One region of the Enterobacter sp. 6722112 genome, then DNA from elsewhere that is predicted to be linked to it. Evidence: predicted binding sites of a transcription regulator. Region 1 holds the regulator's gene; each other region holds the start of a gene.

Region 1 (5,536 bases):
TTTTTCAAAAACCATGGCAGAAATCTGGCCGTAAATTTCCGTGCCGGTCAGTTCCTCCAGCAGCTCAGCGCGATCGCTCGGTTTGGCATTCAGGAAGGCGGCAAACTGCCCCTGAGAGAGCAGCATCGAGCGGGTAAAGCGACCATAGTCCAGCCCGGTGAGTGTGGCGGTTTGTTCCAGCTTATCCGTGACTTTGTCGGCCAGAATTTTGCCGTCTTCGCAGCGGGCCAGCTCAACGCGCGGTGCCTGTAAGTTCCCGTCCGGCTGGTTGCGGGCGCGGTTCTGGCTCCAGAAAGCGCGATAAGCAACACCTTTGACCTCAAATTCTACTTCCGCCAGGCATTCGGCAGTATCGCGCGTCATCAGGTCATTTTGCGCCTGAGAGACCTTATTAAGACGCGGCGTTTCGTGGTAAAGCGCCAGGCAGATGGCATCCAGCAGCGTGGTTTTACCCGCGCCGGTTGCGCCGGTGATGGCAAACAGCCCGTTGCTGGCGAACGGCTCCGCGGTGAAATCAATTTTCCACTCACCCTTTAGCGAATTCAGATTTTTCAGGCGCAGGCTCAGAATTTTCATGCGTTTTCGTCCTCGTCATGGAGGGAATGCAGGGTCTGGGCAAACAGCTCGTTAAGCCTGGTGCGTCTGGCCTCGTCCACCTCTTCATGCGCAAGCCGCCGCGCGAACACCTCTTCAACCCGAAGTTCGCTAAGCGTTTCACGCTGGGCGTTGAGCAGTATTTTCTCGCGCTGCTCGCGGCTGCGGCGTACCAGCAGCACCTCCACGGGAAGGTCTTCCGTCAGCGTCTGTATTTTACGCTGCATATCGTACAGGTAGTCGTCGGTGGTGATTTCGATATCGAGCCAGACGGGGGGATTAAGCGCTGCGCCGCGCCACTGCTCAAGCTGAGCGGTAATGGCGGCCAGATCGCCTTTCAGCACCGCCAGCGGCTGGGTGACCGGCACCTCAAGCGTCTCAACGGCGCTGAGTTTGCCTCCGGTGAAGCTCACCAGATGCACGGATTTGGCCTTGCCCGTTTCGTCAAAACTGAGCGAAATGGGCGAGCCGCAGTAGCGGATATGCTCGCAGCCGCCGATGATCTGCGCCCGGTGAATATGCCCGAGGGCAATGTAGTCGGCGGGGGGGAAGTTTTGCGCCGGAAACGCGTCCAGCGTACCGATATAGATCTCGCGCACCGCATCACTCTTACTGGCTCCGACGGTGGTGAGGTGCCCGGTGGCAATGATCGGAATGGCCTGATCGCCGCGCAGGGCGCAGGCTTCCGTATGTTGCTGGTGATAATAGCGGGTGATGGCCTGCAACAGATGCTGCTGTTTTTCGCTGCCGGACAGACCTGCCTGGCTTTGCACGATATCGCGCGGGCGTAAAAACGGAATTGGGCACAGCACTGCGCCCGGCGTGCCGTCGCGTTTTTTCAGGATCTGCGGCGCGTGTCCGGCGCTGGCCACCACGGTGGTATTGAGGAACGCCAGAATATCGCGGGATTCATTCAGCGTCGCCACCGAGTCATGGTTTCCGGCGACAATCACCAGGTGACAACCGGTTTGCTGGAGGTTGACCACAAAACGGTTGTACAGCTCACGCGCATAGCTCGGCGGCGATCCGGTATCAAAAATGTCGCCCGCCACAATAATCGCGTCCACCTCGTGAGCCTGAGCCGTCTCCAGCAGCCAGTTCAGGAACGCTTCATGTTCCGCGGCGCGGCTTTTGCTGTAAAAATTTTGACCCAGGTGCCAGTCTGAGGTGTGAAGTATGCGCATAAAAGATCCGTGGCAATAATAAGAAAGCAGGATTATAAACGTTCGGGGAACGGAAAATAACCGCTGTAATAAAACAACAGTTTGCTATTTATAGTGGTAATGTTTTTCATAAATCTGTCATAAATCTGACGCATAATGACGCCGCATTACAGACTTGTAACTTAAATACGATAAGACAGGGCAAAGTATGGCGAGACGTATTCTGGTCGTAGAAGATGAAGCTCCGATCCGTGAAATGGTGTGCTTCGTGCTTGAACAAAATGGCTTCCAGCCGGTTGAAGCGGAAGATTATGACAGCGCGGTGAACCAGCTGAATGAACCCTGGCCCGATCTGATCCTGCTGGACTGGATGCTGCCTGGCGGTTCCGGATTGCAGTTTATCAAGCATATCAAACGCGAGGCGATGACCCGCGATATCCCGGTGGTAATGCTGACGGCGCGCGGCGAGGAAGAGGATCGCGTGCGCGGTCTGGAAACCGGCGCGGACGATTACATCACTAAACCGTTCTCCCCGAAAGAGCTGGTGGCGCGTATCAAAGCCGTGATGCGCCGTATTTCACCGATGGCGGTGGAAGAGGTGATTGAGATGCAGGGGCTGAGCCTGGATCCTACCTCACACCGGGTCATGACCGGTGAAAATCCCCTCGATATGGGACCGACCGAATTTAAACTCCTGCACTTCTTTATGACCCACCCGGAGCGCGTTTACAGCCGCGAACAGTTGCTGAATAACGTCTGGGGAACTAACGTCTATGTCGAAGACCGAACGGTTGACGTCCATATTCGCCGCCTGCGTAAAGCACTGGAACTGAGCGGCCACGATCGCATGGTACAGACGGTCCGCGGCACGGGTTATCGTTTCTCGACCCGTTTCTGAACAATGACAGGAGTGTGACGCGTGCTGGAACGTCTGTCATGGAAAAGGCTCGTCTTTGAACTGATCTTATGCTGTATTCCGGCCCTCATTCTGGGGGCTATCTTTGGCTATCTGCCGTGGTTTTTACTGGTGGCCGTGACGGGATTGCTCGTCTGGCATTTCTGGAATTTACTGCGTCTCTCCTGGTGGCTGTGGGTCGACAGAAGTATGACACCCCCGCCGGGAAGCGGGAGCTGGGAACCGCTACTCTACGGCCTGCACCAGATGCAGATGCGTAACAAAAAGCGCCGTCGTGAGCTGGGAAGCCTGATCAAACGCTTTCGTAGCGGTGCGGAGTCGCTGCCGGACGCGGTGATCCTGACGACAGAAGAAGGGACAATCTTCTGGTGTAATGGCCTCGCGCAACAGCTGCTGGGCCTGCGCTGGCCGGATGATAATGGTCAGAACATCCTGAACCTTCTGCGTTATCCCGAGTTCACGCTGTATCTGAAAAAGCGGGATTTTTCGCGCCCGCACAATCTGAAGCTCAATAACGGTCGCCATCTGGAAATCCGCGTGATGCCCTACAGCGATCGGCAGTGGCTGATGGTAGCGCGGGACGTTACCCAGATGCACCAGCTTGAGGGCGCGAGACGTAACTTCTTTGCCAACGTCAGCCACGAGCTGCGTACGCCCTTGACGGTGCTTCAGGGCTACCTGGAGATGATGCAGGAGCAAACGCTTGAGGGGGCGCCGCGTGAGAAAGCACTGCATACCATGCGGGAGCAGACGTTCCGCATGGAAGGGCTGGTCAAACAGCTGCTGACGCTTTCAAAGATTGAGGCTGCCCCGTCGCTGGCGCTAAACGACATCATTGATGTGCCGATGATGTTGCGGGTGGTGGAGCGCGAAGCCCAAACGCTGAGTCATAATCAGCACACCCTGAGTTTTGACGTTGATAACACGCTGAAAGTGCTCGGCAGTGAAGATGAGCTGCGAAGCGCTATCTCAAACCTGGTCTATAACGCCGTGAATCATACCCCGAAAGGGACGCATATCGCGGTGTGCTGGCAGCATACCCCGGCGGGCGCTGAGTTTAGCGTCGAGGACAACGGGCCGGGGATTGGGCCCGAGCACCTCCCGCGTCTCACCGAACGATTCTACCGGGTGGATAAGGCGCGCTCGCGGCAGACCGGCGGGAGCGGACTGGGACTGGCAATTGTGAAGCATGCCGTCAGCCACCACGAAAGCCGGCTCAATATTGAAAGCACCCTGGGTAAGGGCACGCGCTTTAGCTTCGTGATTCCGGAACGATTAATTGCCAAAAAAAGCGCCTGACGGCAGATGTGTCAGGCTACCTTTCCACGGGCCAGCGATTGCTGGCCCGTTTGCTTTGCAGTCAAGCGAAACGCGGATGAATATTATACGGCTGGTGCTTTTTTGTTCGCATGATTAGCCATGAGTTTTTCTTATACATGGCATATTATGTTGGTCTGAATTTTCATGCTGGCATATTGTTCTGGTTTTACGATCCCTTCTTGCCTTTAAACGTTATAAGCGTTTAAATTGCCCCCAATATACTGTCAGACCGACTGTATTTGCGTGGTAAATCGAAAAACTATTCTTCGCCACGCCAGGACGGGAGCATATCCCGCTGAAATTGAGCAAATTTTCCGCTGTATCGTCCCGTGCGGGATGGCGAAAATCTCAACGTATTCAACACCACATCCACAGGCAGTAAGGTTTTATGACCCATCACTTGAAATCGCGTGACATTATCGCGCTGGGCTTTATGACATTTGCGCTGTTCGTTGGCGCAGGTAACATCATTTTTCCTCCAATGGTTGGCTTACAGGCGGGTGAACACGTCTGGACGGCTGCGTTTGGCTTCCTGCTTACTGCCGTGGGCCTGCCGGTACTGACCGTTATCGCGCTGGCGAAAGTCGGTGGCGGTGTGGACAGCCTCAGCACCCCGATTGGCAAAGTGGCTGGCGTTCTGCTGGCAACCGTCTGCTATCTGGCCGTTGGCCCGCTGTTCGCGACCCCGCGTACGGCGACCGTCTCCTTTGAAGTGGGTATCGCCCCGCTGACCGGTGACGGCGCGATGCCGCTGTTTATTTACAGCCTCATTTACTTCGCCATCGTGATTCTGGTTTCTCTCTATCCCGGCAAACTGCTGGATACCGTGGGTAACTTCCTGGCTCCGCTGAAAATTGTGGCGCTGATCGTGCTGGCGGTTGCGGCCATCGTCTGGCCTGCGGGGCCCATCAGCTCCGCGATGGACGCTTATCAGAACGCGGCGTTCTCAAACGGTTTCGTGAACGGCTATCTGACAATGGATACGCTCGGTGCGATGGTGTTTGGTATTGTTATCGTTAACGCCGCGCGTTCCCGCGGGGTGACCGAAGCGCGCCTGCTGACTCGCTACACCATCTGGGCTGGCCTGATGGCCGGTGTCGGCCTGACGCTGCTGTATCTGGCGCTGTTCCGTCTGGGTTCAGATAGCGCAACGCTGGTCGATCAGAGCGCAAACGGCGCGGCGATCCTGCATGCTTACGTGCAGCATACCTTTGGTGGTGCAGGCAGCATGCTGCTGGCGGCGCTGATTTTCCTGGCCTGTCTGGTGACGGCGGTGGGTCTGACCTGCGCCTGCGCGGAGTTCTTCGCTCAGTATCTGCCGCTCTCTTACCGCACGCTGGTGTTTATTCTTGGCATCTTCTCCATGGCGGTGTCAAACCTCGGTCTGAGCCACCTGATTCAGGTGTCAATTCCGGTGCTGACGGCGATCTATCCGCCATGTATCGTGCTGGTGGTGCTGAGCTTCACCCGCCCGTGGTGGCATAACTCGACGCGAATTATTGCGCCGGCCATGTTTATCAGCCTGATTTTTGGTATCCTAGAC
Region 2 (5,536 bases), 1.6 Mb from region 1:
CTCTGCCTCAAAACAAGGCAAGCAAAACGTTTCGATAAAAATAAAACACTTCAGGAAAGATAAAGCACACTATTTATTCAACGAAACTGAATTTGTTAAATAAGGATAAATATTCGCCAGTTTTCAGTGTGCTAAAACATGAGTTAACTGCTGCTTAATTAAATGCTGGGAAGTTGTGGGATGCATTTGATAAGGGAGGGGATTTACGCCGTACGTCAGGCCACCTCCCCGCTCCGGGCAGACTATCGTTCAGCTACCAGGCGAATGAAGTCTTCCTCGTCTTGTTGTTGAGCAACAGCGTCCTTCGGTACCGCTTTCTCCTCCGGCTCGTTGGCTTCGCACAAACGACGCAGCAGCGCAGTCTGCCGTTTCTGCTGATCGAGCAATGCTTCCAGTAGCTCAATCTGCTCGTTTGTGCGGGAGCTGGCGCGGTTAACGAAAAACCACAGCACCAGCCCAACGACCAGCACCACCAAAGACATTACCAGGGATGCAATGCTCAGCAGCCCCGAATTCAGTAACTCACCCATTTCACCACCTCAGTAAAAACCACCATTTTACCACTGCCGCCGCGTAAGGACATCACTCAGCGTAAAAATGGTCTCTACCAGGGGATAAACTTATTGATTGAACAAATGCCGCTAAAGAACTGTACATCCTGATCGCACATCACATTGATAGTCTGCGTCCACAGCACCACGCATGCTATCAACACTATAATCAGAATTACCCAGCGTATTTTTTTCACTCCACACTCCGTCTTATGACCTGATACAGCCAGGTTATCACGGTTATCTTAAACAGGGGCTAACTGTACCTTCAACAGACGCTTTTCGGAATCGTGCACTTGTTTCACTGCGTAAAGCCGTTACGCTTACTCTATGACAACAAAGAAAAAAGAGGCAACGATGCGTTTACTTATTCGTACAGTAATTGTACTGGCCATTGTCTGGATCGGCCTGTTATTAAGTGGGTACGGCGTATTAATGGGGAGCAAAGAAAATGCCGCGGGTCTGGGTATCCAGTGTAAATATCTTACCGCCCAGGGGATAAGCACGGCTCAGTACATCCATTCCGACAGCGGGATCATCGGGTTAACCAACTGTCCTGTGCTGCGTAAATCATCTGTTGTGGTTGATAACGGTTAATCCGCGTTGAATTTCGCTTACAGAAACGCCGCAAAAGTGCGGCGTTTCTATTGGTGGCGTCGATCAGAACGGATAATCGTTATAGCCCATCTGCTCTGAAATTTTGCGCGCTGCGGTATGCAGAATCGCCACATATTCATGAAGACGCTCTTCAGAGAAACGCAGCGTTGGGAACGAAATGCTCAGGCCCGCAATGACAACGCCGAAGCGGTCAAACACCGGCACACCGATGCAACGCAGCCCCTCTTCCTGCTCTTCGTTATCTTCCCCGTAACCCTGCTCACGCACTTTATCCAGCACGCTCAGCAGTTCTTCCGTACTGGTAATCGTGCGGTCGGTGCTGCGTTTGTACTCCACCCCGTCAAGGATTTGCTTCACCTCTTCGCGATCGCGCCAGGCCAGCAGTACTTTACCAATTGCGGTGCTGTACAGCGGGTTACGACGACCGATGCGTGAATACATGCGCAGGTTGTACATGGAGTCAATTTTATGGATGTAAACAATACTGTCTTCATCCAGCGCACCGAGGTGAATTGTCTCTTTCGTCAGTCGTGAAAGTTCACGCATCTGAATGTCAGCGCTGCGGATCAGATCCACGTTCTGCAAGGCGCGGGCGCCCAGTTCAAACAGTTTCAGGGTCAGAGAATATTTTTCTGATTCTCCTTCCTGCGCGACATAACCCAATGATTTCATCGTCTGCAAAAAGCGATAAACGGTGCTTTTCGACATCATCACACGCTGCGACAACTCTGTAATACCAATTTCACGCTCTTCTCCGAGCGCCTGCAAGATGCCAAACACCTTCAGCACGGAAGAAACAGAATCTGGCTGCTTATCCAAATCTGCGATTGCCATTTATCACCTCATGGAGAGTGTTTTATAAAAATCAGAACCGGTTTTTATTATAAATTCGTGTGATGCGTGCTGCAATCTATCTGGGTTTACTTCGTTACAAATCTGCGACATAAAACCGAAATAACGATGCTAAAATAGTTACTCTGAAAATAATTTCACGCTGAGTCATTCTTTCCCCATGCAAAAAAACGTTTCTGATGGCCTGCCCTTACCGCAGCGGTACGGGGCAATTGCCACTATTGTCATCGGTATTTCGATGGCTGTCCTTGACGGTGCGATTGCCAACGTGGCTCTTCCTACCATTGCCAAAGACCTTAATGCTTCGCCGGCAAGCTCCATCTGGATTGTGAACGCGTACCAGATAGCGATTGTGATTTCCCTTCTGTCACTCTCTTTCCTGGGCGATATGTTTGGTTATCGCCGGGTTTACCAGTGCGGGCTGGTGGTCTTTACCCTCACCTCGCTCTTCTGTGCCCTTTCAGATTCACTGTACACCCTTACGCTGGCGCGTATCGCGCAGGGCTTTGGCGGCGCGGCGCTAATGAGCGTGAACACGGCCCTGATACGGCTTATTTATCCTCAACGCCACCTGGGGCGCGGCATGGGCATTAACTCCTTTATTGTGGCCGTGTCGTCCGCCGCCGGCCCAACGATTGCCGCCGCCATCCTGTCCGTTGCCTCGTGGCAGTGGCTGTTTGCCATTAACGTGCCGCTGGGCATTGTGGCGATCTTCTTCGCCCTGCGCTATCTTCCGGAAAATGGTCCGAAAAGCACCATGCCACGTTTCGATCTGCCCAGCGCCGTGATGAACGCGCTGACTTTTGGCCTGCTGATTACCGCGCTGAGCGGATTTGCGCAGGGACAGTCTCTGTCGCTCATTGCCGCAGAAATCGTTGCCATGCTTATCATCGGCTTTTTCTTTGTTCGACGTCAGCTGGCGCTGCCCGTGCCGTTACTGCCGGTGGATTTGCTGCGTATTCCGCTGTTTTCGCTATCCATTTGTACCTCCATTTGCTCGTTCTGCGCCCAGATGCTGGCGCTGGTTGCACTGCCGTTCTTTTTGCAGAGCGTGTTTGGCCGTTCAGAAGTGGAGACAGGCTTGCTGCTCACGCCCTGGCCGCTGGCAACCATGGTGATGGCCCCGCTGGCCGGTTACCTTATTGAGCGCGTCCATGCCGGGCTTCTGGGGGCGATTGGGCTGGTTGTCATGGCGGTGGGACTGTTTTCGCTGGCGCTCCTGCCCGCCTCGCCGGGGGATCTGGATATTATCTGGCGCATGGTCCTGTGCGGGGCCGGTTTTGGTCTGTTCCAGTCCCCTAATAACCACACGATTATCACCTCTGCCCCACGTCATCGCAGCGGTGGCGCCAGCGGGATGCTGGGCACGGCAAGACTGTTAGGGCAAAGCACCGGGGCCGCACTGGTGGCGTTGATGTTTAACCTTGCCGGGCAGAATGCGACACACGTTGCGCTGATTACCGCAGGGACCCTGGCGACCCTCGCGGCTGTCATTAGCGGCCTTCGCGTCACCCAGCCAAAGGCGCAGGCATAAAAAAACCGGGCGGAGAATGGCTCCAGCCCGGTTCTTTTCAACCCGATTACGTTACTTCAGGTATTCGCCGCTACGCAGCGCTTCAATACGTTTATCCAGCGGCGGGTGAGACATAAACAGCTCGCTCAGCGACTTTGATTTGCCGTTGATGCAGAAGGCCATCATGCTGTTTGCTTCCTGCGGCTCGTAGCTGGTTTTAAGACGTTGCAGCGCAGCAATCATCTTTTCACGACCCACCAGTTTCGCGGAACCGGCATCCGCGTGGAACTCACGATGACGGGAGAACCACATGGTAATGATGCTTGCCAGGATACCGAACACCAGCTCCAACACCATTGAAACAGCAAAATAGATCAGCGGGTTGCCGTTGCTCTCTTCACCCTCATCACGGTTGCCACCCATAAACCCGGCAGCAATCTGTGCCAGAATACGAGAAATAAAGATAACGAAGGTGTTTACCACACCCTGGATCAGGGTCATGGTGACCATATCGCCATTGGCGATATGGCTGATCTCGTGAGCAATAACCGCTTCCGCTTCGTCACGGCTCATGTTTTGCAGCAGGCCGGTACTGACGGCCACCAGGGACGCGTCACGACGCGCACCGGTAGCAAACGCGTTAATATCCGGCGCGTGGTAGATGGCTACCTGCGGCATGGCAATGCCCGCCTGCTTTGACTGCTGAGCAACCGTGCTCATCAGCCACTGCTCCATATCGTTACGCGGTTGCTCAATAACTTCACCGCCCACGGATTTCAGTGCCATCCACCTGGACATCAGAAGTGAAATGAAAGAGCCACCGAAACCAAACAGCAGCGCCATAATCAACAGACCCTGAACGCTGCTCGACTGAATTCCCGTCAGGCTTAGCACCAGCCCGAATACCACCATCACCGCCAGGTTGGTGAGCAGGAAGAGCGCGATTCGCATCATAATATTCTTTTAACCTCAGCTTAACAAAACGCACTATGCGATTACCCACATCGTATGGGTATTACGGCTATTTTCAAGCATCCAGACGGCGTAAGTCACCAGAAAGACACAACTTTACATAATTGGAAATCTGCCTGACGGAAGAAAGAGGAACAAAAAGAAACAGGCACAATTTCTTGTGCCTGTTGGGGGATTATTTTGTCGGAGCAGGTTGCAGGGCAGGTTTCTCTTTTTCCAGCTTCGCGAGATCAAGCGCGATATGCACCGTCTCGTCCAGATACGGATCGGGCTCCTGGTAATCCTTAGGCAGATCGTCCAGTTTTTTGAGCAGAGGCTTGCCTTCACGTTTGAAGCGATCGTTGATACGCGCCAGACGTGTCGCGTCATCTTCATTGTTCTCTTTTTCACGTTGGGCGTAGTTCAGAGACACAATATTCCGTTTCGCTTTCAGAGCGTTAAAACGCGCGATGTCCTTCATGATGTACTGGAATTCCGGATCCTTCCCGATGCGATCGTTGTGATTTTTCAGCAGTTCCGGTCCGAACTGTTTCATATCACCCGATTTCACGAATGTCGCGGCATCAATGCTATCCCACGGCAGCGCGTTATCTTCAAACTTCTCGCCCGTTTCCGTCTCTTCGGTACCTGTCGGCATCATGATATCCGGCGTCACGCCTTTGCGCTGCGTACTGCCGCCGTTGACGCGGTAAAACTTCTGAATGGTGTACTGTACTGAGCCCAGCGCAGGCCATTCAGGGCGCAGCATCTGGTCGTAAATACGGTTCAGAGAGCGGTACTGCTGAACGGTGCCCTTGCCAAACGTCGGTTCGCCGACGATTAACGCCCGGCCGTAATCCTGCATGGCAGCAGCGAAGATTTCCGATGCAGAGGCGCTGAAGCGATCGACCAGCACCACCAGCGGACCCTTGTAGTAGACCACGCCATCGGTATCGGCATCTTCACGCACTTTACCGTTGTTATCGCGCACCTGTACCACCGGGCCAGACGGGATAAACAGCCCGGAAAGCGAGACGGCCTCGGTCAATGC
Region 3 (5,536 bases), 380 kb from region 1:
GGCGCCGGTAAAACTACCCTGCTGCGCCACATTCTGAACGAGCAGCACGGCTTCAAAATCGCCGTCATCGAAAACGAATTTGGCGAAGTCTCCGTTGACGATCAGCTGATTGGCGACCGCGCCACCCAGATCAAAACCCTGACCAACGGCTGCATCTGCTGCACCCGCTCTAACGAATTAGAAGACGCCCTGCTGGACCTGCTCGACAGCCGCGATCGCGGTGACATCGACTTCGACCGTCTGGTGATCGAGTGCACCGGCATGGCCGACCCCGGCCCGATTATTCAGACATTTTTCTCTCATGAGATCATTTGCCAGCGCTACCTGCTGGACGGCGTCATCGCTCTGGTGGATGCGGTCCATGCCGACGAGCAGATGAACCAGTTCACCATCGCCCAGTCCCAGGTTGGCTACGCCGACCGCATCCTGCTGACCAAAACCGACGTGGCGGGTGAAAGCGAAAAACTGCGCGAGCGCCTGACGCGCATCAACTCGCGTGCGCCCATTTACACGGTGACGCATGGCGATATCGATCTCGCTCAGCTGTTCAACACCAACGGCTTTATGCTGGAAGAGAACGTCACCGCGAAACCGCGCTTCCACTTTATGTCCGACAAGCAAAACGACGTGGCGTCGATTGTGGTTGAGCTGGACTACCCGGTGGACATCAGCGAGGTCTCCCGCGTGATGGAGAACCTGCTGCTGTCGTTTGCCGACAAGCTGCTGCGCTATAAAGGGATGCTCTGGATCGACGGCGAGCCGAACCGCCTGCTGTTCCAGGGCGTGCAGCGCCTGTACAGCGCCGACTGGGATCGCCCGTGGGACGATGAAGCGCCGCACAGCGTGATGGTGTTTATTGGAATACAGCTGCCGGAAGAGGAAATTCGGGCAGCGTTTGCGGGGCTGAAGAAATAACCGCACCGATTATCCCCTCTCCCCCGCGGGGAGAGGGTTAGGGTGAGGGGGAAACTTATTTCAACGCCTCCGGCAGCGTCACAATCCACAGCTCGCTGTCGGACTCCGGTTTCTTCAACGGCTTCACGCTGAGGGTGGTTTCAACCGGTTTGTCATCCAGCTTCAGCGCCCCCTGCGCGTTCACCCGATAATCCTTGAGCTTCTTGCCTTCGACTGGCTTCTGCATCGCCACCTTCACGCCAAAGTCATTATCGTTCGCCACTGCCAGCGTTTTGCTGTCAATCAGCGCCAGCCCTTCGGCCTTTTCCTGCTGCCAGCCCAGCGCACGCAGATCGACCACCTGCGTTTTTTCCGCAAGCGTGATGCCGCGCTGCGCCAGCGTTTTCTCATCATCAAACTCCGGGTATTCGCCCGGCTTGTCGAAGGCCGCCAGATCGCTCGCCTTGCTCAGATCAACCCTGTAGATGAGGTTACGCATTGCGTCATTTTTATCCTCGCCCTGTTCAATCAGCAGGATGGTGTGGTTATCCAGCGCCACTATGTCGCCGATTTTGGCGTCGCTGTTTTTGCTGTAGGCCGCGCTGTCGACAGGGTAGCCGTACATCGCGGTTTTCCCGGTCGCCGGATCGAAGCTCACCAGACGCGTAAACAGCGCCTGTTTTTTGCTCTTCCCGTCGATATCCAGCGTGCTTTGCACGGCGGCGATAATGCGTCCGTCCGGCATGCGGGTCAGCCCTTCAAAGCCCCGGTTTGCCTGACGCCATTTGATAACGTTTGGCAGACCGCCCGCGATGGATTTCTCCCCTTCCGTCGCCTGCGGACCGTGGATCGCGAGGATTTTCCCTTTACTGTCGACGTTAATCAGGAACGGGCCATACTCATCGCACAGCCAGTAGCCGCCCTTCCCGTCCGGCGTGATGCCTTCCGTATCCAGCCCGCGGTTATCGCCTTTCAGCACTTTTAAGGTGTCGCTTAGCGCGACTTCATTGGTAGATCCAATCACGCCGCTTTGCAGCGGCAGGCCGTTGATCTCGCCTTTATCATCATGCAGCGGTCGCGCGTCCACGGCCTCCGCTTTGCCGTTTAGCACACGGATCGTCATCAGCAGCGGGGCGAAATCCGGGGTAACAAAGATTTTGGCATCGTTTTTCCCCATTTTTGGCGAATCCGCGTTAGGACCGCGATCGGTCACGGTCGCAAACGTCAGCGCATCGCCCTGCTTGCCCGTGAATAACAAACCCGAACCCATCCCCACCGGGAGCCCGTTCGGGAATGCGCTGGCAAACGCACCGCTGTATTTGACATGCGCGCCTTCGGGAAAGCTGACGACGTAGCGCTCCGCGGTTGGCTGTGCCGCCAGGCCAGAGAAAGAGAGCGCACAACCGATTAGCACAGGAATAATTTTTCTTTTCATATTGTTAGCATCCAGTAAGTGAAGCCAACAACGTAATGAAGAAACGTGTCAGAAAAATGACATGTAATGGCAACGAAGCGGCGCGTACGGACGTATATCAATCACCAGAAATGTAAACCTCTGTCTTTATCTGTGTCAGCTGAAATACTTTTGGAAATTATTAGAAACCCAATTAATTCATGGCGAAGGACTATTTGCGCCTCGTTCATTTTACGTTTAGCCAGGAATGTAAACTGTCCCTAAACGCGAATGTATTGGACATTGACGATTTGCCATATAAACAATTCATCAACATTTACCATTCAAAAACCCAACACAAACAGCATATAAATGCGAGACCTATCACATTTGCAGTCATAAACATCGCTTGTTAAGGTGCCCTCAGATTAATTTAATGACGAGGAAACACTCATGAAAAAACTTAACATCCTGATCCTTTCTGCTCTGACCGCCGTATCGGGCTCCGCACTGGCCATGGGTGGCAGCATTGAGCAGGGTAAAAACTTTACTAACCTCAATCTGGAAATGGGGAAATCCTCATCCGGCCTGTATGCGGAGAGCAACTGGCTGAAAAACACCGATGACGGCACCCAGACCGGCGGCGTTGGGGCAGGCTACAACCTGGAAGTGGGTCCGGTGATGCTGAATGCTGGCGCGAAAGCCATCTACATCGGCCCGAAAAAAGGCGATAACGGCGTGGCATTCCCGATTGGCGGCGGCGTTAACGTTGCGCTTACGGACAGCATTCACGTGTTTGGTGAAGGTTATGTGGCGCCAGACGGCCTGAACAACAGCGTGAAGAACTATGTTGAAGCTAACGGCGGCGTAAGCTGGACGCCAGTCAAACCTGTCACGCTGAAAGTGGGTTATCGCCACGTGAGCGTAGACGGTAAAGACGGTCGTCCAAACCACACGCTGATCGACGGTGCATATGTAGGCGGTGGAGTGTCCTTCTAAGCCTGTTTGCGCGTTTCGCCCGGCGGCGCTACGCTTGCACGGGCCTACAATGAAGGGTGCAATGTATTAAAATTATTGCACATTGATTGTAGGCCGGGTAAGCGCAGCGCCACCCGGCAAGAAAGGCGATGCGACCGTTAATAAAAAACCTGCCGGATGGCAGGTTTTTTTTATTACCGCATTACTTGCGAACGACCACCAGCTTCTGGTTCACAAACTCTTTGATCCCCAGGTCCGACAGCTCGCGTCCGTAACCCGAACGTTTTACGCCGCCGAACGGCAGCTCTGCCGCAGTGTCGGTGAGCCAGTTGATGTATACCATCCCGGTCTCAATGCGCGACGCCATTTTCTTCGCGCGCTCGATGTTCTGGCTGAACACCGCGCCGCCCAGACCGTAGTGGGAATCGTTAGCCAGTGCGACCGCTTCGTCGTCGCTTTTCACCACGTAAACCTGCGCTACCGGACCGAAGAACTCCTCGAAGTACGCCGGGTTATCACGCGAGATATGCGTCAGGATGGTCGGCTCAAAGAAGCTTCCGTCACGCTGAACCGGCTTGCCGCCATGGTGCAGCTTCGCGCCATTTTTCACCGCCTCGTTAACCTGTTTAGTTAGCGTCTCCAGCGCGTCTTTGGATGACAAAGGCCCCAGCGTGGTGCTTTCGTCCAGCGGATCGCCAATTTTCACCTGCTTAAACGCCTCGGTGAATTTGCTCAGGAAGGCGTCTGCAATCTTTTCATGCAGGATAAAGCGCTTCGCCGCGGTACAGACCTGCCCGGCATTGTTCAGCCGCGCGTTAACGCCGATCTTCACGGCTTTATCCAGGTCGGCATCGTCCAGCACCACGAACACGTCGTTCCCGCCCAGTTCCAGGGTCGATTTTTTGATGTGCTTCGCAGCCTGTGCCGCAACCACGCTACCCGCTTTTTCTGAACCGGTCAGCGCCGCCCCCTGTACGCGATTGTCGGCGATAATGTTCGCCACCTGTTCGGACGAGATAAACAGGTTGGTCCACGCCCCTTCCGGCGCGCCCGCTTCACGTACCAGCTGTGCAAAGGTCTCTGCACAGTGCGGCACGATGCTGGCGTGCTTGGCGATCACCGGGTTGCCCGCTGCCAGGTTTGGCGCCAGAACGCGCATCAGCTGATAGTACGGGAAGTTCCATGGCTCGACGGCCATCAGCACGCCGATGGGGTGATGTTCAACCCATGCTTCCCCGAGTTCAGAGTCATACTTCACCGGGGCCAGGAACTGCTTCGCGTTGTCCGCATAGTAGCGGGCGATTTGCGCGCACAGCTTCACTTCGCCGCGGCTTTGTTCGATGAGCTTACCCATCTCCTGACTGGCGATTTTCGCCAGATCCTCCACGCGTTCGTCGATCAGGTCCGCCAGCTTATGCAGCACCGGCAGGCGCTGGCTTATGTCGCCTTTCGCCCAGTCGGAGTGATAGAGCGCATCGGCTGCCTTCAGCGCCGCTTCAACGTCTGCGTCAGTGTGAGAGGGATATTCTTTGATGAGCTGGTTCGTGGCAGGATTTACTGTCTGGTAAGCCATATCGAATCTCCTTGTTTTACCGCTTAGGGTATTAAGGGTAGTCAATCTGACTGGCTTTGAAGGTAAAGTTGGGTATATACGGAGGGTTCTTAACAAGACGCTGCCAGGCGATGCGCAGACATGGTATAAAAAATGCTCATCAATGGAGTTCCTATGACCGATACCCGCCACATCCGCCAGACCTTTAACCGCGCAGCAGGCCTTGAGCTGCGCAGTACGTGGCAAAGCACCCGGGCATATAAACGTCATTGCCATCCACAGCTCTCCATCGGCGCGATTGTGGAAGGCCAGACCTGCTGCGTAAGTCATGGCAATGCGTACGTTCTTGATCCCGGTGATCTTATCGTGATCCCGGCTTATGCCCCGCACAGCTGCAACCCCGTTGTCGGGAAGCCGCGCAGTTACCATATGCTCTATATCGACACCGATCTTCCCCTGGCGCTACAGGTTATTCGCGATCCCACGCTCTTTAAGCACTTTCTTGCCGTTGTCGGGACGATGTCCTCCGCATCCGTGGAGACCCTGCTTTCTGCCCTTCCCCGTTGCGCGGGTGAGATGAATGCACCTCGCTCAACCAGTCAGCAGGTTCAGCAGGCGTTACTCTCCGACCTTACCGCACCGCCTTCCCTTGACGAACTCGCCCAACGATTCTCACTGCGCAAGGAGACGCTAATCCGCACTTTCAGGCAGGATACCGG

What was found. The regulator PhoB, encoded in region 1, activates phosphate uptake and scavenging genes when phosphate is short. The targets are predictions, from matches to a motif close to CTGTCATAAAACTGNCNNAT.
Region 2: the regulator PhoB is predicted to act here: its motif matches at 2,095-2,114, upstream of kdgR (DNA-binding transcriptional regulator KdgR).
Region 3: the regulator PhoB is predicted to act here: its motif matches at 2,375-2,394, upstream of AC4OVU_RS03535 (esterase-like activity of phytase family protein).

The regions. Positions count from the first base shown of each region.
Region 1 is NZ_JBZWGR010000007.1:782,559-788,094, forward strand. Features, by position in the region: gene sbcC (exonuclease subunit SbcC) at 1-576, opposite strand, end outside; gene sbcD (exonuclease subunit SbcD) at 573-1,778, opposite strand; gene phoB (phosphate response regulator transcription factor PhoB) at 1,966-2,655, shown strand; gene phoR (phosphate regulon sensor histidine kinase PhoR) at 2,677-3,972, shown strand; gene brnQ (branched-chain amino acid transporter carrier protein BrnQ) at 4,382-5,536, shown strand, end outside.
Region 2 is NZ_JBZWGR010000007.1:2,384,561-2,390,096, forward strand. Features, by position in the region: gene AC4OVU_RS12890 (YebO family protein) at 243-530, opposite strand; gene mgrB (PhoP/PhoQ regulatory lipoprotein MgrB) at 605-748, opposite strand; gene AC4OVU_RS12900 (YobH family protein) at 909-1,148, shown strand; gene kdgR (DNA-binding transcriptional regulator KdgR) at 1,212-2,003, opposite strand; gene AC4OVU_RS12910 (MFS transporter) at 2,182-3,555, shown strand; gene htpX (protease HtpX) at 3,607-4,488, opposite strand; gene prc (carboxy terminal-processing peptidase) at 4,682-5,536, opposite strand, start outside.
Region 3 is NZ_JBZWGR010000007.1:406,551-412,086, reverse strand. Features, by position in the region: gene yjiA (GTPase) at 1-915, shown strand, start outside; gene AC4OVU_RS03535 (esterase-like activity of phytase family protein) at 971-2,329, opposite strand; gene AC4OVU_RS03530 (YfaZ family outer membrane protein) at 2,741-3,286, shown strand; gene AC4OVU_RS03525 (NAD-dependent succinate-semialdehyde dehydrogenase) at 3,468-4,838, opposite strand; gene AC4OVU_RS03520 (helix-turn-helix domain-containing protein) at 4,992-5,536, shown strand, end outside.